2 regions of the Dysgonomonas sp. GY75 genome follow, and region 1 is predicted to be linked to the other one. Evidence: riboswitches for the same ligand, from Rfam matches in the RefSeq annotation. Region 1 holds a riboswitch; the other holds the start of a gene.
The links. A riboswitch is a leader RNA that binds a small molecule or an ion and turns the genes downstream of it on or off. The one in region 1 is predicted to bind cobalamin.
Positions count from the first base shown of each region.

Region 1 (16,495 bases):
TTTATTGCCGGCCTTGGACGTCTCATTTTGCGGTGGATGCGGATAAATAGTCTCATTATGCAACAAGTTTCCTTCCGCGTCGAGACACACAAGTTTGCATCCTGTACGGTATCCGGGATCGATACCCAATACTCTCTTCTGGCCCAATGGTGGAGCTAACAGAAGTTGACGAAGATTCTCAATGAATACACGTATGGCCTCCTCATCCGCCTTTTGTTTCGACAAAGCCGAAAACTCCGTTTCTATGGATGGTTTCAATAATCGTTTGTATGAGTCTTCTATAGCATCAGCCACATAGTTAGTGGCTTCATTGTCATTATCTCCTTTAATAAAGCGCTTGTCCAATCTTTCCAGCGCCGTGTCTTCATCCGGTGCAATATTTACACGGAGAAAACCTTCCGATTCCCCGCGGCGTATTGCCAGTATGCGGTGGGATGAAGCCTTACTCAATTTTTCAGAGAAGTCGAAGTAATCACGGTATTTATCCCCTTCCTCTTCTTTCCCCTTCACTACCTTGGCGGTAATAACAGCCTCCCTTTCAAAAAGATTGCGAATAGTATTACGGGCATATTCATCTTCATTTATCCATTCGGCAATAATATCGCATGCTCCGGCAATAGCGTCTTTCGTATCTTTTACATCATCTTTTACGAATGAGAGGGCTTTCCCTTCCACATCCATCGGGTGTTGCGCCATAATCAATTTTGCAAGCGGCTCCAATCCCTTTTTACGGGCTATTTCGGCACGCGTCTGACGTTTGGGTTTATAAGGAAGATAGATATCTTCGAGTTCCGAACTGTTCCAACAGTTTTCGATACGCGTTTTCAGTTCAGGCGTCAGTTTCTCCTGCTCTTCTATCGATTTCAGGATTGTCTCACGGCGCTTTACGAGTTCATTGAGCTTGTCATTTTGCTCTTTTATAGCTCCTATCTGAACCTCATCCAATCCCCCTGTGACTTCTTTACGGTAACGGCTGATAAAAGGAATAGTAGCACCCGAATCCAGTAAACCTATTGTTTTTTCGATTTGTGAAGCTTTTATGCTTAACGCTGACGATATTAGATCAATTATAGTCATAACAAAATTAAAATTTGAGCAAAGATAATATATTCTATTTCACAATAGCCTCCAAAGCCTGCCACAAATTATCTTCCGGAACAGGCGCAGTAACCTCTATTAATTCTTTCGATACCGGATGAATAAAGGATATCTTACGTGCATGCAGACTGATACCGCCATCGGGATTGGAACGCTCCGCACCATACTTCAAATCCCCTTTTATCGGGCTGCCGATTTTTGCCAGCTGGCAACGTATCTGATGATGGCGACCTGTCTCCAGGTCTATTTCGAGTAAGCTGTATTTATCTGAACGGGCAATAAGTTTATAATGTAATATGGCCAACTTCGAATTCGGCTTCTCCGTATCATAAGCGTATGATTTATTTTGTTTTTCATTCCGCACCAGATAATGCTTCAATGTCCCCTCCGGCTGTTTGGGAGCATTCTTTACAACGGCCCAGTATGTCTTACTTATTTCCTTATTCTTAAACATGTCATTTAAGCGGGGTAAAGCCTTGCTTGTTTTGGAAAAAACCACGATACCGCTCGTTGGGCGATCCAGGCGGTGGGTAACACCACAAAAAACATTTCCCGGCTTATTGTACTTCTCTTTCAGGTATTCTTTCACGATTTCCGAAAGTGGCTTATCACCCGTCTTATCCCCCTGTACGATTTCCGATACAGTCTTATTGACAATTATAATATGGTTATCTTCGTAGAGAACAGTCATTCTATTTCATTTTTTTACTAAAAGAATGATGCAAAGATAATGAAGTAAGTTTAGTTTTTATAAGGGATTGAAAAATGAAATACATAAACTCATTTGAATATTGATTTGTTCAAAACAGACAATACATAAGCCGGTACTGTATCTGTTTGTTTACGGTAAAGCTGTAATACACCATCTTTCCCTTTCAAATAATAATGTTCAACATCTGAATAAACAGCATATTCATAAAAATCGTCCCGCTTATCTATATATATTTTCTCAAAGAATATAGTATCACTATTGATGCTATATTTCCCTAAAGTCGTATAAACACCAAAACAAATATCAGTAAAGGTAAATATATTATTGGGATACAGATTTAAATTTGTTGTACAGTTTGCTGCACCTTCGCTAAAAGCATACATCACTCTCTTGCCATTAAGAAGCTCATAGCTCAACAGGCCTTCGGGCTTATATACTGTCAGGCCTAATACTATGACAAGGGTGACAACTAGTATATTTCTGTATTTATCCTGAAATCTCTCTTTTATCATCAACACTACATAATAACAGCAATAACCAAAAAGAACCAAGAAAAGTACAAACATCAATACCGCACAGGGTAGCGCAAGAAAACCCAATAAACCACTGATAAAGAAAGATGTATTTATTAAGATAAAAAAGATAATAGATGTAAAAAAAAGTTTCGCGTATTTCATAAATTACTTAATTAAGGAAATAATGAATAGTTGAAATGTAGCTAATATATAATACAAAGAAAAACCTTTCGATTGACAATCGAAAGGTTTTCTCAGTTATAATGTTTAATATATATGTGTTAAGCGTTCTTTGGTTTTCTCCAGGTAACGTTTTTCATATTGCCTGTTTCCTGGAATGCCTCGTGAAAAGCAAAGGCATTATACATATCGAATCTTGTTTGTCCCTTAGGTGCATTCTTAATATATTCCTGCAATAGAGGACGGTAATCCGGATGTACACAGTTATTAATGATTTCCTGCGCACGTTCTTCAGGGCATTTGCCACGAAGATCGGCCACACCATATTCAGATATGATTACTTTCACCGAGTGTTCACTATGATCCTGATGTGCAACCATCGGCACAAAAGAACTTATCTTTCCGTCTTTTGCCACAGATGGCGTAACAAATATAGACACGTATGCGCTACGGGTAAAGTCTCCAGAACCTCCGATACCATTCATCATCTTGGTACCCATCACATGGGTTGAGTTAATATTACCGTAAATATCCGCTTCAATAGCTGTATTGATGGCAATAACACCCAGACGGCGAACTACTTCGGGATTGTTTGAATATTCGGATGGACGCAACACGATCCTTTCCTTGAAGAAGTCCAGATTCTGATATATATGCTCGATACAAGGATTACTTACTGTTAATGAACAGCCGCTTGCAAATTTTACACGTCCCGATTCCATAAGGCCGATAACAGCGTCCTGAATAACCTCGGTATAAACATCAAAATCAGGAATTTCCTTACTTTCTCCCATAGCAGCAAGTACAGCATTGGCTATATTACCCACACCTGACTGTACAGGCAGGAAGGTTTTCGGCATACGGCCTTCAGCCATTTCCTTAATAAAGAAATTAGCTACATTTTCTCCGATTTTTGCAGTTACTTCATCTACCGGAGCAAAGCCGCTACCTTCATTCGGTTCGTTGGTTCTTACAACGATTATTTTATCAGGATCTACTTTTATATGGTCTTTACCTACGCGGTCATGTACTCCGTATACTGGAATATCTTCACGTGTGGGCGGGTCCTGAGGCTCAGGAATATCATGCATCCCACGCATTGCCTTCGGATTCCATTCATTTAATTCTACAATGACTTTTTTTGCCAAACGGCTAACTGTAGGAGAGATACCAACACCACATGTAGGAACTATTTCACCGTTCTCTGTAACTTCACATGCTTCTACGATAGCATAGTCTATCTTTCCATAATACCCGTAACGGATATCCTGAGCCATCGTTGAAAGGTGTAAATCACAATATTTGATTTCCCCGTTGTTGATAGCTTCACGCATACTCTTGTTTGTTTGATAAGGTGCGCGGAAATTGATAGCTTTCGCCCTGGTTAAGACCCCGTCTAACTTATCTCCTGTGGATGCTCCGGTGAACACATTTATTTTGAAAGGATTGCCCTTTGCATGTTCCTCTTCGGCGCGTTTTGCGATAAATCCGGGTACTACTTTGGGACATCCTGCATGCGTAAAACCGCTAAATCCCACATTGTCGTTGTTGTTGATAAGTGCGGCTGCCTCTTCAGCAGTCATAAATTTTAAAGCCATTGTTTTTTAAAATGTATGATTTATATAAGTTATTAAGTTGATTTTCATATGCGTTTCGCTTTCGCGCTGCAAAAGTACAAAATAAATATCTGATGTGCTATTTTAAATCATTAAAAATTCAAAGACTGCAATTTACCATAGTTATTCAGGGAATAAAGACTTTCGTTTCTGAAGAAAAAATAATTAGTAATATAAATATTTACTGACACATCATAGATTGTAGCGACGAATCGTATTGCCCCTGCATCAGCTTCAAAAAAAATACAACATTGGTTTTTAATCAGATACTTTCCAAAAAACGGCACAAAGCTTTTACTGCCAAAGCCCGATGACTTATATTATTTTTAACATCACTTCCCAACTGGGCAAACGTTTCGGTATACCCAACAGGCATAAAAATGGGATCATATCCAAATCCTGCCGATCCTTTTTCTTCTGAAATTATTTCCCCATCAATTTTCCCGTCAAAAAGATATTCCTTTCCATCCAGAATCAACGCTATAACAGACCTGAAACGGGCCCTACGGTTTGTAATGCCGTCCAGATTAGCCAGTAACTTCTTCATATTGGCTTTAGCATCATGCCCATCTCCGGCATAACGGGCCGAATAGACGCCCGGCGCACCATTCAAGGCTTCTACTTCAAGCCCCGTGTCATCACCGAAACTGTCGTAACCGTATTTCTCTTTCACATAGCGGGCTTTTATCAAAGCATTTTCTTCCAGTGTTTCACCCGGTTCGGCTATATCTTCATGGCAACCAATCTCTTTAAGACTGAGTATTTCAAATTTATCTTTTACAACTTCTCTGACTTCCTCCAGTTTATGAGCGTTATTGGTAGCAAAAACAAGTTTTCTTTTCATTTCTTTTTCAACGCATTATAAGTCTCCAATGCCTTCTCCAATACCGTAAGGGCATTTCCCAGATCTTCCTTATTAAGAACATAGGCTATACGAACTTCATTTTTCCCCAATCCGGGCGTTGTATAAAATCCTGAAGCCGGAGCCATAAACACTGTCTGCCCTTCATATTCAAAATCGGACAGACACCATGCGCAAAACTCATCGGCATCATCGACAGGCAGGCGTGCGACCGTATAAAAAGCACCCATAGGGATAGGCGAATAAACTCCCGGTATACGGTTCAGGCGGTCGATAAGAAATTTCCGTCTTTCCACATATTCATCGTAAGTATCGCGGAGATAATCGGGACTGGCGTCCAGCGAAGCCTCTGCTGCAATCTGCCCGATAAGCGGCGGACTTAGACGCGCCTGACAGAATTTCATCAGAGTCTTCCGTAATTCCTTATTTTTAGTGATCAATGCACCTATACGGATACCACATTCACTATATCTTTTCGAGACCGAGTCTATCAGCACCACATTATCCTCGATACCGACAAGATGACAAGCCGAAATATATGGTGAATTGGTATAAATAAACTCCCGGTATACCTCATCCGAAAACAGATAAAGATCATGCTTCTGTACCAGATGTTTTATCTGATTCATTTCGGCACGGGAATATAAATAGCCCGTCGGGTTGTTCGGATTACAAATCATAATCCCTTTTGTGCGTTCATTTATGAGTTCTTCAAACTTTTCAACCGGGGGCAAAGCAAACCCTTCTTCAATAGAAGAAGATACCGTACGGATAATCGCTCCGGCAGATACGGCAAAGGCCATATAGTTGGCATAAGCAGGCTCGGGAACAATAATTTCATCTCCCGGGTTGAGGCAGGCCAGAAATGCAAACAACACAGCTTCGGAGCCTCCGGTAGTAATAATTATATCGTCAGCCGATACATTTATATTATACTTTGCATAATAACCAACCAGTTTTTCACGATAAGAGCGGTATCCATCGCTGGGACTATACTCTAGTATAGTGCGGTCGATATTGCGTATCGCCTCAAGCGCTTCTTCGGGAGTAGGCAAATCGGGCTGTCCGATATTCAGATGATATACTTTCAAGCCCCTGGCTTTAGCCGAGTCGGACAATGGAGCCAATTTCCTGATGGGAGAATTCGGCATTTCTATTCCTCGTTGCGAAATATGTGGCATAATACTATTTTAATATATATTTTATTTTCAACAAGGCGCAAATATACGAATTTTACTTATGAGTCATAAGTTATAAATGACGAATTATGAGGACTTCCATATATTTATCTTTTACCTGTTTCCTCAATAGAATTACCAATCTAATTTAACATTAACATTTGAGTGTAAAGCTATACAGTATAAAGGCGGAAAGTTGCATAAACAAATAATTGTTTAAATCTACGTGCCTATTACAAAATATGAAAAAACAAACAATATATAGCCCTACAGAACACAGGAAAGACTTTCTCCCTTTTTTAATATTCTTAAAATATATTTGTTAAATCAAATTTTTATCTTTTACTTTGCAATTCATGCACAAGACAATTTATACTAAGATAAATAAAAAAATAATGCACATTTCCCTGCCAAATAATACAGTTATGGGCTCTCTTTTTCTATCTGGAAATTTGGGAGTTAGCATTATTTTGCTAGAGAGAGAGAGAGAGAGAGAGAGAGAGAGAGAGAGAGAGAGAGAGAGAGAGAGAGAGTAAACTTTATGGCTTAACCCTTAATACAAAAAAACTCACATTTCTTGTTTCCCATTTTAAGCAAGCGGTATTATCATGCGCGTACAACACCAGTATGTGTATGCATACGCATATTCTAATTTATTTCTCAAATAAAAACAAACATTTTATATTTTATTTTATTCCTAAATTTTCTTTTTTAGTCGCAAAAAGGAGAACCAGCCAACCTGTAACCATCAATATATTTAAAATCCGATGCATGGTCGAAGATCTAGATAGATTTTCAAGAAAAATCTTCGATAAGTCTTTGTCTTTATTCTTATTGTCTTCAACCTATATTAAATCGCTTGGGAAAGTAATTTATATACCCCTTATCGCTTTATCAAGATCGTACATCGGATTTTTAACACACATTACACACTCAAGACAATATTTTCACACAAACATCAATGAAACAACAATTTCAAATAATAGAAACGACAGATGAAAACAAATTTTACAACAAAACTAATATTGCTATGCACCTCTACTCTTCTATGTGTAAAATCACAGGCTCAGGTTACAATTGGTTCAAATACACATCCTGAACCATATGAAATATTGAGAATAGATGGCAACAATGACAAAGGACTACGCCTATCAAGACTAACCCAAACAGAACGGGACGACTTAACAAATACAACAATAAGCATTTCTCCACAAAAGAAAGATGCAGCTAAAGGGCTTACCATATACAACATCACATATAACAGGATCGAGTTCTGGGATGGAAATGAATGGCGTATACTATCCGGTTCTTTCTCATTTTCCAATGGATTAAATCTTTTAAATACGGCCAATCCCCAAAAAGCCCGATTGGGCGGAACTCTTATCGAAGAAACCCTTATCAACCAACAAAGCCACACTCTGGCATTCAAAACCGAAAAAGGAGCGTTGTCTATAAACACAGATGCTTTTTTTGTAGATAGCCTAAGTGTAAAAGCTAACAACATCGACAGATTCTATATAGATACCGTATTAACGGTAGATAACAGAAATGAAATATCCATAAATACCGGGAAATCGGGACTATATGTAAACAACAGTGTATTGAATATAATAAACGATCAAACAAAAATAAACGGGCACTTACAATATAAAGACGGTAACGAAAACTTAGCCGTAACCGGAAAAGATATAATACTGAGGGCGAAAGATAATACAGGGAAAGCCAATTGGGAGCAGATGGAGCCATCCGTTTTAAATAAACCTTTTACTATAAACAGAGTATCCGGAAGCCCGAATGGCCCATCCGGCACAAAGTTTACAGTTGACACATGGACTGAGATTACCGACAACCAAATTTTACCTGCAGGAAAATGGCTTATATTCGGTCGTTTTGCAGCATATTCCAACAGGAGGACGGATGCTAGTAGTGGTGATAACGCAAATTATATGAGTTTTCTTCGTTTGGTCCGAGAAGATTCCGGTGGAGATGTAGTTTTGTACTCTTCTATGACCTTGCCGGAACGAAAGACTACTGGCGGCAATGAAAACTACGGGTCATACAGTGTACCTCAAATGGTTTATTTTCTGGATGCGGCAAATGCGGCTTCTTATCGTATAGATTTTAAAACAAAGAAACCTGACACATGGCACTCAACCCATTCAATGTTAGGCGATCAGTACTTTTATGCAATAAGATTAAATGATTAAAACAAACTATCATTATGAAACTACAGATATACACATCTTTTTTACTATCACTCTTTTTTGTAACAATAACATGCCAGGGACAGGTTACCGTTGGTTCAACAGCAAAGCCTGAAGATTTCTCATCTCTTCAACTTAACAGCAGCAATGGAGGTCTGCGCTTACCCCAATTATCGGTAGGGCAGAGAGACGCTCTTGTTATAGATGGAACTAGCGCCGGCCTGATAATATATAATGAGACAAGCAAAGCCATTGAATATTGGGATGGCCTAAAATGGTCGATGCTGGGAGATACGATACGAGTATATAATGGAATTCATAAAGATGGAGACATTGTGAAACTCGGCGGAAACCTAGAGAAAGCCACGATGGTAAATCTGAATAGTAAAAATCTGGAATTTGCTACCGGCGCGGGTAACCCCGGAGGATTCTCCGTAAATGATACGGTTTTTGTTGTAAATGGTAGGATTGTCGGGTCCAAACCATCTTCATATACAATAAACAAATCAGCTCTAAAGGTCAAGGAGACAGGCAGCAAAGTATCGATAGAAAATCAATTGAAAGTAAAAGTAAAAAATGATAGTATGCTTGTCCGAAACGACAGTGTAAATATACATGGCCAGCTATATTATGATAACAACAAAAGCGACATCAACGGAAAGGTACTTATTTCCAAAGCATCCGGTGTTGCTTTTTGGGGTAAGCTAAAACCGGATCTGATATTGGGTAAAACTTATCTTAAAGGCAAAATTAAAAAGGCGGGAACAGGTACAAGCACTGTCTGGATCCAAAATACAAGTCAAAATATAAGTGGCCCATGCATTTCCGACACACTGACACTCACTCCGGGAAAATGGCTTATATTCTCTAAATTTGCAACAAAGACGAACTATGCATCTCAGAAGATGTTTACCTGGTCCCATATATTTATTCCGGGCCAAACAGTGCCGACAGCAACTATCGGCGCCGATGTAGAAGACGCAACGTCAACATCGTCACCTGAACTAACTTACCTGATCGATGTATCTGCTAATACAAAAATCTGTGTTGTAGCCAGTTCATCCAACAATCAGACATGGCTGGTAGAAGAAGATGGTACCGGAGCAGCCAAGGTAGAGTTCGGAGAACCTTATTTTTTTGCTATTATGATAGAAGATTATAATGAAGACGAATAACACCTTATTATATATAATAGAAAATAAAATCTTTTAAAGAAGATATACATATATAAAATGAATATATATGATCTTTGAAAAATAAGCCATAGTATTTTGATATAATTTACAAACACAAAACTATTTACATTATGAAACATAGATATATCCTTATTCCCATTTTTACAATATTAGCCATAGGTTCTACCAAAGGACAAATAGTTATAGGGACGGATAAAGAACCCGAGAAATTCTGTATTGTAGAAGTAGAAAGTAAAAAAGGAGGTATACGTCTACCGAGAATACCAGATACCAATAAAAATAATATGATAACAACACACTCATTAACGAGTAATCCTGAGTCTGCGGGGCTGGTTATCTATAATTCAACGAATAATATTATCGAATTCTGGGACGGTAACAAATGGGTAGCTTTGTCAAATAAGATATCAGGGGCAAACGGCTTAACAGATACCAATGGCAAAGAGCTATGGCTAGGAGGTAAGCTCGATGATAACACAACTGTACAACTGAATAACAACGAATTGAAGATACAGCATAATCCTGCTGCAAAATTTATTATCAATGATACAATGGTTGTAGTAAACAATAAGATTGTGGACATACGCGTCGCCCGGGAATTTATGGTTAACGATACGGTTATAAGTATAAAAGGAAAGTATGTAGATATGCGACCGGCCATCTTATCTATTAATAACAATACATTCAGTATGAATGAAAGCGGAAGAACCAGAATGACCGGAACGTTCCAGTATACAGATGGCACCCAGGATCAAGGACATCTGCTTACAGCCAATAATAAAGGTGATGCATACTGGGGAGCATTAAGGCCTTTAGGGACTGTAAAGTCAACTTCAATTAACAACAACAAAGGTTTTGCCAGTAGCACAGTACAGGTATCTGACGGTATGCTTGAATTGCCTGCCGGACAATGGCTGATATTTGCTAAATTCAATTCGAACATGAATGCCTCACTTACAGGAATGTATCATTGGATATTATTATCTTCAAAAACACCGAGTCAAAGCAGTTACACCACCATATCCAGAGCCGGAGCCAATCCAGAGAAGAAGACTGCCGGAACGGGTATAAAGTCATATGCCACTCCATTTATATTACATTATGTAAACATAAAGGAGAAAACTCAATATATTATACAGGCTGGCACCAGTAACGCAGGCAATTCGGCTACTGTATCCGAAACATGGATAGGTAATTCTTATTTTTATGCACTGCGAATTGATATTCCGACCGACTAATAAACAGAAGTTGAAATATAGATAAAAAAACATTTCAATTTTAGTTTTGCTTTTTCAAAACAATCTTCCATCTCAAATATAAGAGAGGTTGCCTTTCTTATGTTTGAGATTTTTATGAGTTCTTCCTCTATATCACATTCTCTCTTATTCCTGATAAGCTCTATAATACTCCTCACAAATAATTATCGCAAAAAAGTAAATCTTCTATAATATTGTGTATCTTTGCACTACTTTGTTCCATTAAGGATGAAAAGGGAATCAGGTGCAAATCCTGAACAGACCCGCTGCTGTAAGCTCTGGGAATGTTTGTATCAAAATACCACTGTTGCAAAATGGGAAGGTGATATAAGCAAGAGTAAGTCAGAAGACCTGCAAAGTAAATATTTTCGACAGCTTTCGAGGAATAAGGCTTAAGAAACATGCGTAAAAGAATTCAATTACCTTTCTTTTTCTTTGTTCTTATCGGATGCTGCAATTATACTAAAAGATATATTTTGCATAGATGAGAATTTTATTTTCTGCCTTTTTATTTTTTTGTTCTTTCGCTTGTACATCCTTACTGGCCCAAACAAATGATAGTATCAAGACACAAAAACTATCGGAGGTAGAAGTATCTGCACATATAAAGCCATCGGCTGCCCGTTCAACCACACCGCTGCAAGTGATAGACAACGCCGAAATGGAACGGATCGGCATACTATCCGTATCGGATGCTGTACGCAGATTCTCGGGCGTCAGCATAAAAGATTATGGAGGTATAGGTGGCATGAAAACGGTATCTATCAGAGGTATGGGGGCACAGCATACAGCAGTAAGTTATGATGGAATAACAATGAGTAATGTACAATCCGGACAAATAGACATAAGCCGTTTTTCTCTGGATAATGTCTCTATGATTTCTTTATCGATAGGACAATCCGATGATATTTTTCAATCCGCAAGGTCTTATGCTTCCGCCGGAGTACTCCAGATAACAACATTACAACCGGCTTTCGATACTAAGCGAAATACATTAAACACAGGGGTCAAAACGGGATCATTCGGACTATTAAATCCAATGGTTTACTATGCCCATAAAATTAACGAACAATTTTCTATTTCCGTTAACAGCGGATGGGAACGGGCAGACGGCAGATATAAATTCACATATAAAAATGCAGAACAGACCGAGGAACGAAAAAGAAGAAATTCTGACGTAAGTATCTGGCGTACGGAGCTTAATTTATATGGCAATTTGGGTAAAGGTGGAAATTTAAATTTCAAGGTGAATTATCTGGATTCGGAAAGAGGCCTGCCAGGATCGGTAATTTTTTACAAAGACGATAATGATGAACGAGTATGGAATAAGGATCTTTTTGCCCAAGCCTATTACAAAAACACGCTTTCGCATAAACTGGAACTAAAGGCACAGGCCAGATTTAGCCGTACATATTACAAATATTTTGCTCTAAATAACAATATATCAGGCAGCAAACAAGAAGACCGCATTACCCAGTTTGAATATTATGCCTCTGCAGGGATTTTATATAAGCCAATAGAGGATATCTCCATAAGCCTTTTCGAAGATGTATTTCAAAACCGTCTTAACAGTAATTTTACTGATATAGACAGTCCCTCCCGAAATTCATCCCTAACCGCATTAGCCGCACAATATAATAATAAACATATCACTATTACCGGTAGCCTGTTGGCTACATATGTAAAAGAGGATGCCAAATCGGGAGAAGTTCCTGATAATAAGAAGAAGATAACTCCATCTATCAGCCTCTCTTACCTACCTTTTTTAAAGACAAACATAAGATTACGTGCATCTTATAAAAAAATATTCAGAGTGCCTACATTCGACGATATGTATTATATCAGAATGGGAAATATCAACCTAAAACCAGAATATGCTACTCAATACAATACCGGATTGACATGGGTTGGGAAAATATCAAACAAAGTTGATCTTATAAGTATATCTGCTGATGGATATAAAAACAAGGTAGACGATAAGATTGTACCCTTCCCGACTATGAATATTTTCAAAATGCGTAATTATGGAAAAGTAGACATGACCGGATTAGATATTAATACACGCCTGCATAGTGAGCTTTGCAGAAAGTTATCTATCGAATTAACCGGAAATTACAGCTACCAGAAAGTTATCGACATTACTGACCAAGAAAGTAAAAATTATAGAGACCAGATACCGTATACTCCGCGACACTATGGTTCAGGTGCTATAAGCCTGGAGAACCCATGGATAAATATAGCTTATACTTTAATCGTATCGGGTAAGAGATATGCATTGGATCAGAATATACTTGATAATGAGATAGAATCATATACAGATCATAGTATTTCTTTAAATAAGTCTTTTGATATAAATAAAAGTAGATTACGGGTGCAGCTCAATCTGATTAATTTATCTAATAAAAACTATCAGATCATTAAGTATTATCCTATGCCGGGGCGGTCATTTACTTTATCAGCTAACTATCGTTTTTAAATTATATAGAACAGTAGCATACTGTTAAGTTGTAATAACATATTATTAAATACATTCTTTTACTTAATAAAATATTATCTATTATGAAAATGAATAAATTATTCAATGTTCTCTGTTTAATCTCGCTACTAACTTTTTCTTTTATATCATGTAGTGATGATGACAATGATTTTTTTAATTCTGTTGAAACTCTCCCTACGGATATAGCTTTTCTGGACGTAAATTTGAAAGGTGGCGAAATTAGTGGTGATTTAACATGGAAAAAGCCAATCAATACATCTGAACTTTCGTCCATTGTTATTTATGCCTCAAATGACGGCACTACAAAAGAAGCAAGAATAGATGAAGTATCGATTGATAAAGAGAAATATACTATAGAAGCAAGAAACTATACTAAATATCTCCTGCTCGTCCCTAAAAACAAAAAAGATGTAGAAGGATCTACCTTTGCCAAGGTAGAAATAAAGGACGAAACCGGTAATAACGTTGTCACTGATCTGACATTTGAGGATACAGATTATACAAAAGACAAAATAGCAGGAAAGTTATCATGGACCAAGGCTTCCGGACACATTAATCTTTCAAAACTGATAATCTATACCTCCGAAGATGGCACTATCAAAAAAGATAAACTAGCTGAAGTAAATCCGGATATTGAAGAATATACTATAGCAAGCCGTGATTTGAGCAAATACTTCATAGTCGTTGCTACTGATGCAACAGATACAGAAGTCGAAGACTTTGCCAAAATTGAAGTAAAAGATGCTTACGAAGTTTCGGGAGTATATATTCTAAACAGCGGAAAGATGGGAAATAACAACTCAAACATCTCATTCTACAATTTCCTTACAACAGAATTTAAAACTAAAGTATTCGAAAGCGCAAACGGAACAAGTCTGGGAGATACAGGCCAGGATATGGTAGTATACGGATCTAAAATGTATATCGCCGTTTATGGCTCCGGAGTTATATACGTAACGGATAAGCAAGGAAAGAAACTGGCAGCTATCGAATCTGTAAAAGGAGACAAAAAACAGCAACCTCGCGGACTAACCTCATATGAAGGGAAAGTATATGCAACTCTCTATGATGGCTATCTTGCAAAAATAGACACCACTAAACTGGAAATTGAAAGCCAAGTAGCTGTAGGACGTAATCCTGAATATGTACGTGCGGCAAATAATAAACTATATGTCGCCAATTCAGGTGGCTTGGATTATAATACTCCTTTAGGATACGACAAAACAGTTTCGGTTGTAGATGTTGCTACATTCAGAGAGACTGAACAAATTCCTGTAGTTATTAATCCTGATAAAATGGCGGTTGATAGCGAAGGGGATATATATGTAATTTCGAACGGAAATTATAGTAATGTACCTAATACTCTGCAAAGAATTGATGCAACCACGCATAAAGTAACCAGTGTTGGTAATGCAACTTGGATGAGTATGAATAACGATAAGTTATATATCATTTATTCGCAATACGATGCCAATTGGAATCAGGTAGTCAGCTACCATGTTTTTGATGCCAAGACAGAGAAGATGCTGACAGATAAATTCATAACAGACGGAACAACAGTAAATAAGCCGTTTTCTATCAACACCGACCCTGTTAATAACTATATATATATCGGTACATCGGACTATACCAATAATGGAGACATGTACATCTTCACCGCTGATGGTAAATTAGTTAAAAAATTAGATACCGGAGGTCTTAATCCGGCAGGTGCATATTTTGCAAGCTGGATAATCAGATAATATATGAAACTCTTAAATATCACACTACTCTTTTCTATTATCCTCATTCTGGCGGGCTGCAATAATCGCAAGCCTGCCGGACAGGATAATATTAAGCCGCAAACGGGATACACTGTCTATTATGCCAAAGGCTTTCAGGTAAAAAAGTATGATGAATATACTACCGTGTCGGTGCGTGATCCCTGGGATACCACGCGCATGCTGCAAACATATGTGCTGGTGGCAAAGAATAAAGATTTACCCGCAAATCTTCCTAAAGGCACAATTGTAAGAATACCTTTGGAAACTGTGGCAACATATTCCACCATCCATTGCTCTACGCTGAACGAACTGGATGCAGTGAACCTGATAAAAGGTGTATGTGAACCTCAGTATATAAAGCTATCCAATATACAGGATGGTGTAAAGAGCGGGGCAATAGTAGATTTGGGGATGGCCAGTAAACCCGATACCGAAAGATTGATCATGCTCAGCCCTGATGCTATCTTTGCAACTCCCATACAAGGCTGGACATACGGTAGCATAGAAAAAGCAGGAATTCCCATTTTGGAAACGACCGATTATACCGAATCGCATCCGCTTGGACGTGCCGAATGGATACGCTACTATTCTTTATTTATCGGGAAGGAGCAATTGGCTGATTCGCTGTTCGCCATTACCGAAAAGAATTATAATGCCGTTAAAGACGCTGTGGCCGGAACGGCAAACCGACCTTCCGTATTTACGGATATGCGTTATCAGAACAAATGGAACATGCCCGGAGGAAAAAGTTTTATGGCAAATATGTTATCCGATTCGGGGGCATCGTATTGCTGGTCTGATGATAACTCGACAACTTACATGCCTTTGGCATTCGAATCGGTGTTAGACAAGGCGGGTGAAGCAGATTTCTGGATAATCAAATATAACTGGCCTAAAGATATGACATACCAAAGCCTGGAAAAAGAATATAAACCTTATTCCCATTTCAAGGCATTCAAAGGAAAAAATATATACGGATGCAATACGGCATATTCAAGTTATTATGAAGATTTACCTATCCATCCGGATTATATATTAAAAGATATGGCGTATATATTCCATCCGGAACTCTTCGCCGGATATACGCCGAAATATTATAAGAAAATCGGAGAGTAAATGTATATAGGTTTGTAAAAAGACTGTGGTCAGAAATTCTGCCACAGTCTTTTTCTTTATGTATCAATAATAATGAACGATATCGATCACATATGAGCTTGACATAGCCCCCGGATTAATACCCGGTTCACCCTCGGGAATTGGTAAGTTGTACTTCCCGAAATACTCCTTCCAGCCGTCCGTTACCTCTTCGGTATCAGCAGATTTGAAAGTCATCGTATTCAATGGAAATACAGGAATACCGTGATTTGCCCTGAGCAGAATTTCATAAATAAGCTCCGAACAATAATACTTATCATTAC
Region 1 covers NZ_JADCLQ010000052.1:13,494-29,988, reverse strand. Annotated here, with positions in the region: gene IR083_RS19540 (Tex family protein) at 1-1,077, opposite strand, end outside; gene IR083_RS19535 (RluA family pseudouridine synthase) at 1,112-1,789, opposite strand; gene IR083_RS19530 (hypothetical protein) at 1,879-2,322, opposite strand; gene IR083_RS19525 (acetyl-CoA hydrolase/transferase family protein) at 2,607-4,103, opposite strand; gene IR083_RS19520 (non-canonical purine NTP diphosphatase) at 4,384-4,965, opposite strand; gene IR083_RS19515 (pyridoxal phosphate-dependent aminotransferase) at 4,962-6,164, opposite strand; gene IR083_RS19510 (hypothetical protein) at 7,157-8,368, shown strand; gene IR083_RS19505 (hypothetical protein) at 8,383-9,540, shown strand; gene IR083_RS19500 (hypothetical protein) at 9,672-10,799, shown strand; cobalamin riboswitch at 11,015-11,191, shown strand; gene IR083_RS19495 (TonB-dependent receptor plug domain-containing protein) at 11,302-13,293, shown strand; gene IR083_RS19490 (YncE family protein) at 13,377-15,056, shown strand; gene IR083_RS19485 (ABC transporter substrate-binding protein) at 15,060-16,193, shown strand; gene IR083_RS19480 (YiiX/YebB-like N1pC/P60 family cysteine hydrolase) at 16,257-16,495, opposite strand, start outside.

Region 2 (16,495 bases), on a different contig from region 1:
ACGTACTTCTATTACTAATTCTGCTCCTTTACCCGATTTGTCTTCGGTAGAGTCTATCGAATTGCTCAAAGGGCCGGCTTCTGTTCTGTACGGGCATTCTACAGTCGGTGGTGTTCTGAACGTGATTAGAAAAGCACCGACATCAAAGAACACATTAAATGCACTGATGAGCTACGGGTCATGGGATAATAAGAGGGCTATGATTGATTTCGGTGGAAAATTTTTCGGTCCGTTCAATTACCGGGCTGTCGTTAACTGGTCGGATAATGAAGGTTACAGATATACCAACGACAAACGCTTCTCCGGCTATTTCGCTTTGGGCGGACAATTGGATGCCAAGCAGGAACTGGATATACGCGCCGGCTTTAACCGTGACTGGTATGGCACGGAGATTGGCCTGCCCCAGCTTATGGCGAATGATGTTTATAATACGGATGGCAGTAAATATTTGTCGAAAGGGGATATGCTTCCCGGCCTGAACAGGAGGTGGCGGTACAACAATGAATCTGATTTTATGATAAATAACGGCTCGAATGTCTCTGTCCGCTATAGTAATAAGGTATCGGAATCATTAAAGATTGAAAACAGATTGGCCTATAATTACGATAATATAGACTATTTCAGTACCGAAACATTGTCCTATATGGAAAGTGCCGATCCTATATACAGTCATTATTATATGAAGGTCGATGCCAAAACAAAGGAACAAACAAAGCAATATATTTCTTTGGATACTGTACAACTCACATATCCATTACGTTTTGCTTATACAGTGCATGTGATAAACGAACAGCTAGAAGCATCGGGGAAAATTGAGTTCGACAACGGTATGAAATATAATTATTTGGGAGGATACAATTTCGTTTATTTTTATCGCAATACTTATCGTGGTTATGGAGGTACAAATCCTCAAACAAACAAAACTTATCAACTTTCCGATTTAATTGACGGACCTGGCTTGAACTCTAAAGTCCCTGTTTATAATCCTCACAGTATGGGATATATGGACCCTCTTTTTAGTGCGGGAACCGCGACACGTAATATTACAAATGGTGTTTATCTACAGAACTTGCTGGAATTATCAGATCAGTTTAAAGTGATGGCTTCCGGCCGTTTCGATCATTTTTTGTTTAAAACAGCCACAGCCACAATAAATCCAATATCAAAAGAACGGAAATATTCAGATCAACCTGAATTCGACAAAACTACAACTTCCGCTTTTACATATAGGCTTGGCGCAGTTTATTTACCTGCTACAAATCTTTCTGTATATGGATCTTTTGCCAACTTCTTTATGCCGTACCGGGATATAGTAAGTTCTAACATTATCTATATCAATGGCGAAGGTAACAGGTTCGAACCCAAAGACGGAGATCAGGCATTCAAACCTCAGACGGGATATCAGGGGGAAATCGGTGTACGATATTCTCACAATAACATCTTACAGGCGACAGCAAGCGCATTCTATATCCGTAAAAACAATGAAAAGAAAACGTTGAAGACAGGAGTGGTCGAAGACGGAGTAACAAAAAGTGTAGTAGGCGTTGTCGGATCATCGGAATCGAAAGGCTTTGAGTTGGAACTGACGCTTACCCCTGTAGACAATGCGGCCCTGTCTTTCGGTTATGGTTATACCGACGCTACTATCCGCGATATAAAGAAAAATGAATACATGGAAGAAGAGATACAAAAAGGAATGCGTCTGGCAGGAATTCCCAAGAATACATTTTTTGCGGCGGGAAACTACCGGATATCTAAGGGGGTGTTCAGCAATCTGGGTTTCAATCTGACAGTTTCATACACAGATAATGTATACAGAACAGTCGACAAAGGCGTTGTATATCCCGCATATTGGCTGACCGATCTGGGTATTTCATATAAGCTGAAAAATGGAATACAGCTAAGGGCGAATGTCAATAATGTATTTGATGAGAAATATTATAATCAGTCATTGGGTACTCAGATGGTGCCGAGTATGCCTCGCAACTACCTGTTTACGCTGGCATACAGCCTGTAGAATATGCTGAAAAATATACTATATTCTATTCACAGGATACTGGGGACACTCCTCAGTATCCTGTTCCTCGTTTGGTTCCTGTCCGGATTTGTAATGATATACCATACGTTTCCAAAAGCGACCGAACGGGATAAAAACAAGCATATGGATATATTGCCGGGAGATATGCCTGCTCTCGATTCCTTACTGGCTAATAATATCCCAAACGGTAAAGAAATATCCGCGCTTACGTTGAAATCCTATGCCGGAACTCCTTTTTTTGAAGTAAAAACATCCGATAGTATTTATAAGATTCCGGTAAATCCGAATACGAAACTAAAAACCTCACTGGATTATAAAGAGATAGAAAACTACGCTCAACGTTGGTGCCAGGCGGAAATTGTCAAGGTAGATACTTTGCGGGAATTGGAACAATGGATTCCTTTCGGACATTTGAGAAAAGATTTTCCTATCTATAAATTCTACTTCGGAGATGAAGGCAAGTCGCAGCTATATATTTCGTCCGTATCGGGAAATGCTTTGCAGTTTACAGACAAAGACAGCCGCTTCTGGGCGTGGCTGGGCGCGATACCTCATTGGGTATATTTTACATCGCTCCGCCAGAATTCGCAGCAATGGATGGATGTTGTCATATGGCTTTCGGGGATAGGTTCTGTTATGTGTGTTGCCGGGCTGATACTGGGCATCCGTTCGTATATAAAAGAATATCGCCGGAAGAAAAAGATAAAGAGTCCTTATCGGAAATTTGCATATAAATGGCATCATATATTGGGCTTCCTGTTCGGTATATTTGTCTTTACCTTTGTTTTCAGCGGCATGATGTCTCTGGCCAAAGTGCCCGGATGGATGGTAAAAGTACATAATCCATCGGCTGAGAAAAAGCTGTATTCGAAACAAAAGATTGAGACCAATACCTATACCTTTGATTACAGGCATCTTTTCGAGAAATATCCCGATCAGATAAAATCCGTAGAATGGAGTTCTTTCGGCCAAAAGCCTGTATACAAGGTTGTAATTAATGACCGTTTGCAAACAATCGATGCTTCCGACACATCAGTAATTAACATGCAGTTGGATGAAGCAACTATAAAAAGCCGCATCTCATTGCTCCATAAAGAACCGGCGGTTATATCCTTAATGGACGAATACGACAACTATTATGTAGGGTTGACAGATCACCTGCCTCTCCCTGTATATAAAGTACAGGTCGAAGATGCCGACAACAGTACATATTACATTAACCCGAAGAATGGTAATACTCGTTATTTTAATAATAATACCAAAGTAAGACGCTGGTCTTATCAGGCTTTACATAGTTTTAAATTTAAATTTCTGGCAGAACGCCCTGTCCTATGGAATATAGTGATGTGGACAACTATGATTGGCGGAACATTGGTTTCCCTGACAGGTGTATGGTTAGGATTCAGGTATATAAAGAGGAAAATAAAGAGATTAAAAAAGTATATTTGTTCAAAGAAAAAAAACAATACGAATATATGTCAGTAGGAAGAATTATTGTTGCGGGGATAGGCCCGGGTTCGCAGGAGGATATTACTCCTGCCGTACTGGATGCGCTGAAGATATCGGACGTAGTTGTAGGTTATAAATATTATTTCCGGTTTGTAGAAGATATTCTCCGTCCCGGGACGCTTTGTATCGACACGGGAATGAAGAAAGAACGCGAACGGGCAGAAGAAGCCTTTCGCCATGCCGAAGACGGGCGTACCGTTTGTGTTATCAGTTCGGGTGATTCCGGAATTTACGGAATGGCTCCTTTGGTGTACGAAATGAAAAAGGAAAAGCAGAGTGATATAGCCGTCGAAGTCTTGCCGGGTATCAGCGCTTTCCAGAAGGCGGCGGCATTATTAGGGGCACCTGTCGGACACGATTTCTGCATTATTTCCTTATCCGATCTGATGACACCGTGGGACAGGATAGAAAAGCGCATTATAGCCGCGGCCTCCGCCGATTTTGTAACGGCAGTTTATAATCCGAGGAGTAATGGCCGTTACTGGCAGCTATACAGGTTGATAGAAATTTTTCTCAAGGAACGCTCACCCGAAACCCCCGTCGGCTATGTACGTCAGGCGGGACGGGAGGAACAGGAGGTGGTCGTAACCACTTTAGGAGAGTTCGATTCCGAAGAAATAGATATGTTTACCGTAATTATTATCGGGAATTCTCAATCCTACATTTTCGACAATCATAACATTGTGACACCAAGAGGATATTATCGGGAGTCTAAAACAGATGATGTCGGTATCGGGCAGGATATAATGATCCGTAGTTTCAGAACCATAGAAAGCGAATTGAAAAAGAAAGATATTCCATTGGATAAGAAATGGGCTTTGCTACATGCGATACATACGACTGCCGATTTTGATATGGAGAATATATTATATACGGATGAAGGGGCTGTAGAGAAACTCCATAATCAATTTATATCGGGAAAGGTAAAAACGATTGTTACGGATGTCACTATGGTTGCCTCGGGTATTCGCAAAGGGGCATTGGAGCGTCTTGGCGTTGAGGTGAAATGTTATCTGCATGATGAGCGTGTAGCCCAACTGGCAAAAGATAAGGAGATTACCCGTACTCAGGCAGGTATCCGTCTGGTGGCGGAAGAACATCCCGATGCCTTGTATGTGTTTGGTAATGCCCCTACGGCATTGATGGAATTGTGCGAACTCATACGCAAGAAGAAAGCGCATCCGGCAGGTATTATCGCTGCTCCGGTCGGCTTCGTAAATGTCAGGGAATCCAAGCATATGGCCAAACCCTTTAAAGATGTGCCTAAACTGATCGTCGAAGGACGAAAAGGTGGCAGTAATTTGGCGGCGACACTGGTTAATTCCATTCTGACGTTCGATGACGCGGTGCAATTGAAACCGGGCAGGGATGTTTAACTTGGCCCCCTAATCCCCCGGAGGGGGACTTGCAAATAGGGTAATAGATAATACATTATTAGAAAATACGACGAATGAAATTCTATGTTATAGGTATTGACGATAACCAGTCGCAACATTTCTCTCCTGAAATAACAGATGTAATTAACTCACATACTGTTTTTTCGGGTGGAATACGCCATCACGAAATAGTGAAGCCTTTCCTTCCGGAAGATTATTCATGGATAGAGATAACTGTTCCCCTGAACAAGATTTTCGGGCAATACCGGACTTATGACGAAATCGTGGTGTTTGCTTCGGGAGATCCTCTTTTTTATGGTTTTGCCAACACCATTCGGCGGGAGTTACCGGAGGCTGAAATACTGTTGTATCCATACTTCAATTCCTTGCAACTACTGGCTCACCGCCTGTTGATGCTATATCACGATATGCATATCGTTTCGCTTACCGGACGCCCGTGGCTTCGTTTCGATGAGGCGTTAATTTGCGGATATAATAAGATAGGGGTGCTTACCGACAATAAGGAACATACACCTGCGGCTATTGCCGAACGAATGCTGTATTATGGGTATGATAATTACAAGATGTATATAGGTGAATTGTTGGGGAATAAAGAAAAGGAGAATGTAACTGCATTGGAATTATCCGATGTTACGGGAAAAACATTTGCTTTTCCCAATAATCTTATTTTGCAAAAGACATATGAACGTCCACGCCCTTTCGGTATCCCCGAAAGCGAGTTCGATTTGCTGAATGGCAGGGCCAGGATGATAACAAAAATGCCGGTGCGCCTGCTTTCACTGAGTTTGCTGGATTTGAGAAGTAAGTCGGTATTCTGGGATATAGGTTTCTGTACAGGTTCGGTATCTATTGAAGCCAAGATGCAATTTCCTCATTTAGAGGTTTTCTCTTTCGAAAAACGGGAAGAAGGACAAGTGCTTATGGAAAATAATTCCCGGAAATTCGGTACACCGGGGATAAATACCATCATCGGTGACTTTGTGGAAACGGATATTTCCGGTTTTCCCCGCCCCGATGCTGTTTTTATCGGCGGGCATGGCGGACGCATGAAGGATATAATGTCGAAAGTATGTTCGGTATTAGTCCAGGGAGGAACAATAGTATTCAATTCTGTATCAGCCGAAAGCAAAGAAATGTTTCTGGCGGCGGCAAAGGATAATGATTTGGTAATAAAGGAAAGCATCACTGTTACTGTGGATGATTTTAATGCTATTGAGGTGATGAAGGTAATTAAGAATGAATAATTAATAATTAAGAATGGTGCAGGTGGCTCGTAGTTAGTAACTGCACAGAGGGCTAAGTAACTTGTAACTGAAAAAATATGAAATACGCAATAATACTAACATCTGAAACTAGCTATCCTTTAGCTGAAACCATCAGGAAAGAATTAGGTGAAACTAATATATACACAAAAGCCGGCATAAAAGGAACGAATCGGATTTCTTCTATAAACGACTGTGTAAAAGACTTATTCGGCCAATCGGAGGCAATCATATTTATAGGGGCTATGGGTATTTGCATTCGCAGTATCGCCTCTTATATCAAAGACAAGCATACCGACCCTGCCATTGTAAATGTGGACAGTACCGGGCGTTATGCGGTGTCCGTGCTTTCGGGACATGTGGGAGGTGCTAACGAGCTGACAAAGAGGATCGCCAACATTACAGGTGCTGAAGCGGTTATCACTACCCAAAGCGATAATACTAACCTTTGGGCGCTGGATACAATCGGTGAAAAATATAATTGGGTAACGACTACCAACGCAGATAATTTCAATGAACCGCTTACGGCTTATGTAAACAGAAAGCCCACCGCGCTATTGCTCGATGTTGTGGACGAAGGGACTCAATTTATGGAGCGTACAGTTGCCGGGCATGTGAAGATATATTACAGGTATGAAGATATTGATTTACACGAATATGAATTGCTGATAACAGTTTCTCCATACCTTTATCCTGATGCGGGCATAGCTGTTATCAGCTATCATCCGAAAGTATTGCATCTGGGTATCGGATGCCGTAAAGACTGTAATCCTGAGGGTATAAGCGGATATATTGCCGGTACTCTGTTGCAACAGCATATTGCTATCGCTTCCATAAGCAGTATTTCGACTATAGATATTAAAAAGGATGAGCCTCTGCTTCGTGAGTTACAATCGTATCTCGGAAATATCCCTGTACATATATATAACGCGGAGGAACTGAAAGACATCGAAGTCCCTAATCCATCGGATAAGGTGAAAGAAGTAACAACAGTTGCCGGAGTTTCCGAGTCCACAGCCATTAAAAGTTCTGACGGAGGACCTCTTATATTGGAAAAACAGAAAGGAGTATTGAGTCAGGGCAATGATTTTACTTTTGCTATTGCCGTTGAACGTCCGGCAGTCCGGCAAGGACATATCGAGATAGTAGGCGCAGGGCCGGGTGACCCGGATTTGATTTCGGTGAAAGGCCGTTATTTTCTTGAAGCCGCCGATCTGATTTTATATGCAGGAAGCCTTGTTCCGGTGGAGCTTACTTATTGTGCAAAACAAGGAGCGGTTGTGCGTAGTTCCGCTTCGATGGATCTGGAAGAGCAATTTGATTTGATGAAAGAGTTTTACGATAAGGGTAAGCTGGTAGTACGTTTGCACACGGGCGACCCGTGTATTTACGGGGCTATTCAGGAGCAGATGGCTTTTTTCGATAAACATAATATGTCTTATCATATCACTCCGGGCATATCCTCGTTTCTGGCTGCCGCAGCTGCTTTGGAATCGCAGTTTACGATACCCGAAAAGGTGCAGACTATCATACTGACAAGAGGGGAAGGGAGGACTCCGATGCCCGAAAAAGAAAAGCTTCATTTACTGGCACGCTCACAAAGCACGATGTGTATCTTCCTGAGTGCAACTGTCGTGGAGCAGGTACAAAAGGAACTGATGGAACATTACCCGCCCGAAACCCCGGTAGCAGCCTGTTATAAGCTCACATGGAAAGATGAGAAAATATACCGTGGGCAGTTAAAGGATCTGGTTAAGATTGTCAAAGAAAATAACCTGACGCTGACTACCATGATTGTAGTAGGTGACGCGATCGGCAACAGGGAAGGATTGTCGAAATTATATTCTCACCAGTTCAAGCATCTGTTCAGAGGATAATATTCCCATCTTCGTCTATGAGCATAATTGTCAGCTTTCCATTTGGCAAAAGCGGGACGCATGCATCATAGCATCGTTTGATAAGAAGTGTAAAAAAAACTTCCTCTTGGGTAGTAATAATATCCCATAACTGCCGGGCCAGAGTCATTTCCTGTATCGCTGCAATTGTTCTTTCGGAACAATTACTTTCGTAAGCTAAGCCGGTAAGGAACTCTTTGTTCATCACCGTTTTTTTACTGTGTGTATCCAGAGAGCCTTCGGCAAGTTTCACGGCCTTTCCGAGCATGATGCCCAACGTCAGGCTTTTGAAACCGAGGTCAGACGCTATCTTTATCGTTTCGCCGATGAAATTCCCGTAATGGATAAATGCCTGTGCAGGCAGATCAGGATATCTTTGTTTTACGAAACGTTCGCTCTTTGCTCCCGAGTTAATCACTACCCGCTCGCATCCCAGGGCTTTGGCTACCAGCATTTCGCGGCGGATGGAGTTGATGAATGCTTCCGAAGAAAAGGGCTTTACTATTCCCGAAGTGCCGATAATAGATATTCCGCCTGTGATACCCAGTTTGGGATTGAATGTTTTCAGTGCGATTTCTTCTCCGTTGGTAACGGAAATAGTGACATTTACACCTGTCTTTAAATTCCCGTCCGGCAATTTGTCCTGATTGTGGCGCAAGACTTTGAAGATTTCCCGCTTTATCATCATACGGGGTGTTTTGTTGATGGCCGGTTCACCAATTTCTATATCCAGTCCGGGAAGTGTTACTGTACCCACGCCTTTTCCCTGTAAAAAACGGACGCCTTTGTGAGTGTCGCAGAGTTGTACCGTAGATACTATTTCGCATCCGTTGGTAATATCCGGGTCATCTCCGGAGTCTTTTATGACTGAACAACTGACTGTATTTTCTGAAAACCGTGTGGTAGCAACAGGAATGTGTATCCATTCGCCGTTTGGCAGTGTCAGGCCGGTTTCTTCCTGTATCTCATTGGTGAGCAGGGTTGTGAGTGCCGCCTTAGTAGCAGCAGTGGCACATGTTCCTGTAGTATATCCTGTCCTTAAATCGAAGAACCCGGGTACATATTTTTCTATCTCTTTGCATAGTCCGTTTTCGCCATAAACGGAAATGAAAGAAGGGGATAGGGGAGGCCGTTTGACGACTAAAAAGGGTATGTTCAGTTTGCGGGCTGCATCTGCTTTTTCATTAAATCCACCGGAGTCGCCACTTTCTTTTGTTATAATCGCCTGTGGCTTTATTCTTTCGAATAAGGGAATTTCATCCTCTCCCTGCCTGTAATATAATATTCTGTCGCATGGAAAATTGTTTGCCTGAGCAATAGCGCGAGATTCTTCCCTGTCCAGAATCCTGAACCAGCAATTGTGCCGTTCCCAGTACGGTTTAAGTTTTGCAATCGTATTTACTCCTGTCAGCGCAAGCAGGTTATCTATCTTATTACTTTCGAGATAATGGATTGCATTGTTGTAAGAATCGAACCAGAGCAAATCGTCAGTATGCTCCGGATAACTGCGTTCATACCTGACTACGGGTATTTCCAACTTTGCGGATGCAGAAGCTATATTCCCGTGCAGGTTCCCGGCAAAGGGATGCGCCGCGTCTATAATAAGCTTAATGTTATTCTCCTTACAGCATGTAATCATAGACTCTTCATCGAGGGCTCCGGAGAGAAGAATAGCATACACACTCTCCACTTTCTGCAAATCGCCTTTCGTGGAATAATAATATGGTTTGGCAGCCCCGTCGCACACCGATAGGGTTTTGCGTCCTTCTGTTGTTCCGCCGAATATAAGTATCATAGCCTATGTATATTGTCCAGTAGTTCTTCAATGCTGGAAATTAATAAGTCCGGTTGCTCCGGCATACAGATTTTTATCCCGTTATCTGTAATATTAATGTAAGAATCGGTGTTAAACTGCCGCGAAGCCAGTATTCCATTCCGTTGCAGCGCTTTTCTTACCATTGTATATTTCTGTCCGTGCCCAAGTAGTTTTATCTGTCTGTCCGATTCATTTTCTATTCTAAACAGTCCGGTGTTCTGATCGAAAATAATCCCTTTCCGTGCAAAGAAACTGCTCAGGCTGCCATCCAGGGACAGATCTTCGGGTGTCCCTGTCTTTATTCCGCTCTGCTTGTCCATCAGCCATATTTTATCAGCTATCTGGAGCGCCAGTTCCAAATCGTGAGTGGAAAGGAAAATAGTCTTATTCGTCTTGCGGGATAGTTGGTGCAGCAATTGCATGATCTCTACTTTGCTCGGGAAATCGAGAAAAGCAGTAGGCTCATCCAGAAGGATTATCGGTGTTTCCTGCGCCAGCGCTTTCGCGATCATCACTTTCTGCCGTTCCCCGTCACTCAGTGTATGAACCATCCTGTGCGACAGATTTTCTATTTTCACCATCGCGATGGCCTTATCTACGATCTCTTTATCTTCTTTATTCAGTTTTCCCCAGAATCCTGTATATGGGCTGCGTCCCAAGCCGATAAGTTCGCGGGCGCTCATGTTTTTTATATCAAACTTTTCGGTCAGGACTACACTGGCGAGGGTAGCAAATTCCTTTTCGCTATATTCTTTTATCTCTTTTCCACGTATATAGATACTGCCTGACAATTTGGGCTGGAAAGCCGAAAGTGTCCGCAGCAAAGTAGACTTGCCTATCCCGTTGGCTCCGAGCAAGCAGGTAAGCTCCCCGCTGAAAATGGATGATGTTATATTTTCGGCGACAGTAATGCTATTCTTTTTTGAAGAATATCCTATCGAAAGATGCTGTATATCGATTGTCTTTTGTTTCATTTTCCTATTCCGTTATCTCATTTTTACGTTTTCCGAATAATACCGATATAACTATCGGCGCACCTATGAGTGCCGTCACCGAGTTGATGGGTAATGCCCCTTCAAAACCCGGCATGCGTGCTATCAGGTTGCACAGCAGGGCAAGGGATGCCCCGGTGAGTGTGACGGCAGGCATCAGTATCCGGTGGTCGGATGAGACAAATATTGTACGGCACAGATGAGGTACGGCCAGTCCCAGAAAGACGATAGGTCCGCAATAAGCCGTGATGATAGCCGTGATAACACACGAACAGCAAATCACGTACAGGCGGGCACGTTTTATATTCAGCCCTAAATTACGGGCATAACCATCCCCGAGCAGCATAAGGTTCAGGGTTTTGATAAGCAGGAATGAAAGCGGGATAAGTACGGCCATTATAAAGACGAAAGTATAGACCTGATTACCCGATACTTTCGCGAAACTGCCCAGTCCCCATATTACATATGCCCTGACATCTTCATCGTTGCTGAAAAATTTAAGGACGCCGATAATGGCGGTCGCTATATAGCCTATCATGACTCCGATGATAAGGAGTATGACATTTCCCCTTACCCGTTGCGAAATGGCTATTATGATTGCCATCACAGTCATTGCCCCGGCAATAGCCGCCACAGATACAGCCACTTCCCCGAAAAAGCCTAAAGTACTCAACGCCGTTCCGGCAATGCTCCCCGACAGAAGGATAATGAAAGCTACACCAAGGCTTGCTCCAGAACTGATACCCAGTTCGGAAGGACCGGCCAGGGGATTACGGAATACGGTTTGCATCTGCAACCCGCTTATAGATAAGCCTGCTCCCGCAACCAAAGCCGTCAGTGTCTGTGGAAAACGGGATTTCCAGATTATATTCTGCCATATCAGCGGTTCATCTCCTGTTCCGGATAATATATTCCAGATAGAACCTACAGGTATGGAGATGGTTCCCAATACAAGATTAAGTATGAAAAACAGCAGGATAGATGCAAAAATAAGTGCGAGTAAAAGTATATGACGTTTCATTATTTCAATAGTTCATAATATACAGGTGTGTGTTCGGGTAACAACTCGGGGTGGAATATCTTTATCAGGTCGGCCAGTACGACTTCCGGCTCTACAGGCGTATTTTCATAGAAGGGCTTTTCCCTGAGATTGCAATAGATAAGCTTTTTATCTTTGTATGCTTTGAAGTCGGCGTAACGTGCGTCGCTTTGTTTCAGCGCTTCATAGCTGAACGTTCCGTTGTGGCTGTTTACCATACGCCAGTATTCGGCATTCGCGCCCTGAGAATATACAGTTTCGAAATCCACATAAAATCCGCCCGATTCGTCATCGTTTTTCATAAAATAGGATGCTCCCGCATCGCGGAAGAGTTGCGCCAGATAACTGTTCCCTCCTACGACATACCAATTGCCCGAATGCAGTTCCCCGCTAAGTACTACCGGCTTATGGGCCACCGGTCCGGTCAGTGATTTCAACTGATTATATTTTTCTTCTATTTCATCGAATTGTTTACCGGCCTGCTCTTCCATTCCCAATAAAAGCCCTGTAAATTTTATCCATTCGGCCTGCCCCAGAGGGGACGATTCTTTATATCCTAAAAAGCTGATCAGAGGAATATCCAGATTGCGGATAGCATCATAACCACCGCGCTTGAAGGGCGAAACAAGGATAATATCGGGATCAAGAGCCATAACCACTTCGTTGTCAAACTCGCCTTCGATACCGATTTTTCTTGTTTTCCCGGTTTTCAATTGTTCGTTTAGCTGAGGATTGAACAGGAAACGGGTGCTGGTTATCCCTGCTATTTTGTCTACAGCATCTAATTTGATAAAATTGGAAATTTGCAGGGTGGTCATACATACCACACTTCTTACGGGGACTTCTATAATCTGGTACCCGGCAGGTATTCCCGTTTTATCTTCTCCTCGTTTCAACAATGCATATTGATATTTGGTGTCGCTTTCGCCGGAAGGATCGTGTATATCTACCAGTTTGTAATTTCCATGTTCGGATACGGTAAAGCCTTTTGCATATTTGATATTTAATGTATCGTGCGAGCCTGAAATATTGTTGCTATCTTTTTTATTCGAGTTGCATGCTATGAAGCAGCCAAAAGCAAGCAGGATTATTGAACGGGCAAGAAATTTCATATTTGTTTATTTGCGGATTATTATTAGTGAAAAGTAAGGGAATTTCCGGCTTACAATGACTTGCTTGTCTTGTGTATAGAATTCTTTCTCAGCTATTCCCACATTTTCAAAATAGTGGAAAGTGGCGTCCTGAATATTTTCTAATGCTTCCATTATAACCTCTTCACATTGCGAAGCTTTCATCAGTACAATGGCTTTACCTTTCTCCAGTTTTTCTTTCAGGTTGTTTAATGTTATGATACCCGGAATAACTTCGAGTTCTTCCTCTTGTTTCACAATGTGAATGTTGGCCAGAGTGCCACAGGCTATAAACGCAGGCACGCCCGCGATGCGGCTGACAGGTATATTCTCCTGTGTAAGATATTCGCTTATGTAATAGATGGTAGAGTAGAATCCGGCATCGCCTTCGGCTGTAACAGCTATTTTATGTCCGGATTTATACCTGTCCGATATTTCTTTCGCCACAGCCTTGTAGCTCTCAATGGCCAGAGAACGGTCTTTGTTCATAGGCACATTGAATGTGTTCAGTTTTGATTCATCGAAGCCCAATTGCAATAGGACATCTTTTGCCCGTGAGGAGCTTTTTCCTTGGGGAAGGGCGGTTGACGGACAAAATATCAAATCTGCTTCTTGCAGTGTTTTCAAACCTTTCAAGGTTATCAGTTCCGGGTCTCCGGGACCGAGAGATACGAATGTAACGGAATCAAACATCTATACAATCCATTTTATTGGAGTTAAAAATCAGATGCCTTTAGTATAGGACTATAATAGACGAACAGGTACGTGTGTTGTCTGTAAATAGTATTTAAGCCTAAACCGCGAGCTTTCAACTAATAATGTTCCGGCAGGTTTTCTGACTTACTCCATCTTTGAACGGCCTTCCCAATCTTCAGTTAACAGTGAGCAGTTAACAGTTAACAAAAATTATTAACTGATAGCTGATGACTGATGACTGTCAATCAGTGGTTTGAGTATTGTCCAAAAACTTTTTTCAGAAACATTGTTAACTGATGACTGTTAACTGTTCTCTGAATAGAGCTTACAGCAGCGGGTCTGTTCAGGATTTGCACCTGATTCCCTTTTAATCACTCATCCGGCAATGCGGATTTGTAACACCAAAACTTAGTGCAAAGATATGGAATTAAATTTATAAAGATTTATATAATGTATATGAAATAACTTTATCTATGTGTATAGCCGATAGCCTTTAGCTGTTAGCTTATAGCTCTTTGAATTGAAAATCGGCGGAGCCAAATTTTGATTAGGAGATTAGCAGATTTGTAAATTAGCATATTAGCAAATGAGTGATAAGTGTTACATGTGTTACATGTGTTACCTTTTAACAAGTAATGAGTTTTAAGTAATAAGTTGAAAGTTATATGAGACACGAGATACAGGTTGCTAACTGATGACTGTTCACTGACGAGATGCTTTGTTCTGCTCCGTATGACAAGCTAATTATTAATTTTTCATTCTTAATTATTAATTGTTTTCTGTGTCACCTTTGTTACTTTTTTATTCAGTGTTCTTCTGTCCATGCCTAGTGATATTCAGTGTAACAAAAAAGGGTTGTGAAGAAAACGGACAAATAAAAAAGAAGAAAATAGTGTCAGGTTTGTCAGGTTTTAACTCCCTGGCTTCCTTACGGGGCTGGTTGTAAAGCCTTATATAAATGACTCATTGAAACAGACTTTAGCCGATAAGTATTTGGTCAAAGCCTGCTAAAATAATCAACTCTTTCCTCAACTTAAAAGTGGAGGAAGCTTAAGACTGAAACCTGAAGATAAGAAATATACCAAAAAGCTGACAGGTGAGAAAATGAGAAAAACTGTCAGGTTTGTCAGGTTTTAGATTTGATAATGTTGTCTGAAGCCGATTTTAATAAGATAGCATGTCCATCGATTAAAATATAGTTAATTTTATAATCCTTATTGTGTTTATTTGGTAATATCGTTTAATATAGATATTTTTATGCTGTATTTGTTAATTAACTTTTTATGGCTAAACTTATTATTAATTCCTATGCCGATTTTGAGCAGTATGTAGGAAAAGAACTGGGGACTTCTGATTGGCTGAAAATATCTCAAGACCGCATCAACAAATTTGCAGAAGCTACGCTTGATTATCAATGGATTCATGTGGATGAAGAAAGAGCGAAGGTTGAGAGTCCTTTCAAAAGTACAATTGCACATGGTTATCTCATGGTGTCTATCTTGCCCTATCTTTGGGATCAGATAATAGAGGTAAACAATATAAAGATGCTGATAAATTACGGTATCGAAAAGTTGAAATTTAATCAGGCAGTAATTGTCGATAGTGAAGTACGTTTACGGGTTACCCTGGCATCGCTTGTTAACCTGAGAGGTATAGCCAAAGCCGAATTGAAGGTTGTCCTGGAAATAAAAGACTGCCCGAAGAATGCATTGGAAGAAACCGTAATATTTCTATATCACTTCAATAGTTAAGAGAAATATTGCAGATACTATAAGAGAGGGATACTTTAATGATTTAGAGTATCCCTTTTTATCTGTTAGAGAAGATAGAGTGATAGGCTGTTTATCCGGTATTATATCACCGAATTGTAATTGATGCAGGCCTTTACTATTGCTTTCCATTGTATACGATTTATCGGCACATCTTTTGGGTGATATTTCTGATTGTATCCGGAAAGCCTTATAAAGTCATCACCTATATCAGATTTGTCTAAATTTTTAATGGTGAGAAATTCTTCTCCATCGATGGTGAGATATATGATATACATTTCACCCCAATAAATGTCGTTGGTGTGATTTGCTGTTTTATAACATACAATATCTCCCGGTTTTATCAAGGGATACATGCTGTCTGTCTTCACAAATCCGGCCCCATCACATGAACTTAAATTTGGTATAGATAGATATCCATGGCACTTGTGTGATCCTTTATAGGAGAATATCGGTATAAACTCCAGAGGAGATTCTGCTTTGAGCAGATTTTTGTCAGAAACAGTTGCCGGGTCTATATTCATTACAGCGGCGTACTGTTCCCGTACCGACTGTAAGTTGTCGTATGACCAGAATAGCGATGATTTTATCATTTCACCTTCACCCGAAATAAGCCATTCCAGATTTATTTCAGGGTATGCTGTATATATTTTAGCTATTGTCTCGCCTGTTATACCGCTTTTCTTGTCCAGAGTACCGTTAGAGACTCCAGTCTGATTATAAAATTTATTTTTACTAATCCCCTGTTTGTCTATGAACTGTATAATCCTGTCCTTTTGAGTTAAGTTTTTGTTCATTGTGTGTAATCGATAACGAATTATAACTATACCTATTGAGGTATAATTGCAATATAGTTTGTAAGATTTCTAACAAAAATAACTTTAATTCTTGAAATACCAAAAAAGTTAATTTTTCGCCTGTAAAATAAAGATAAAGTAAAAAATGGTTAATG
Region 2 covers NZ_JADCLQ010000009.1:65,859-82,353, reverse strand. Annotated here, with positions in the region: gene IR083_RS04680 (TonB-dependent receptor) at 1-2,017, shown strand, start outside; gene IR083_RS04675 (PepSY domain-containing protein) at 2,021-3,523, shown strand; gene cobJ (precorrin-3B C(17)-methyltransferase) at 3,514-4,923, shown strand; gene cbiE (precorrin-6y C5,15-methyltransferase (decarboxylating) subunit CbiE) at 4,998-6,188, shown strand; gene cobM (precorrin-4 C(11)-methyltransferase) at 6,266-8,083, shown strand; gene cbiD (cobalt-precorrin-5B (C(1))-methyltransferase CbiD) at 8,073-9,896, opposite strand; gene IR083_RS04650 (ABC transporter ATP-binding protein) at 9,893-10,891, opposite strand; gene IR083_RS04645 (iron ABC transporter permease) at 10,896-11,930, opposite strand; gene IR083_RS04640 (ABC transporter substrate-binding protein) at 11,930-13,060, opposite strand; gene IR083_RS04635 (precorrin-2 C(20)-methyltransferase) at 13,067-13,771, opposite strand; cobalamin riboswitch at 13,886-14,195, opposite strand; gene IR083_RS04630 (MaoC family dehydratase) at 15,058-15,525, shown strand; gene IR083_RS04625 (helix-turn-helix transcriptional regulator) at 15,627-16,340, opposite strand.
Region 2: it holds a riboswitch for cobalamin, as region 1 does, so the genes downstream of both, IR083_RS04635 (precorrin-2 C(20)-methyltransferase) here and IR083_RS19495 (TonB-dependent receptor plug domain-containing protein) in region 1, are expected to answer to the same signal.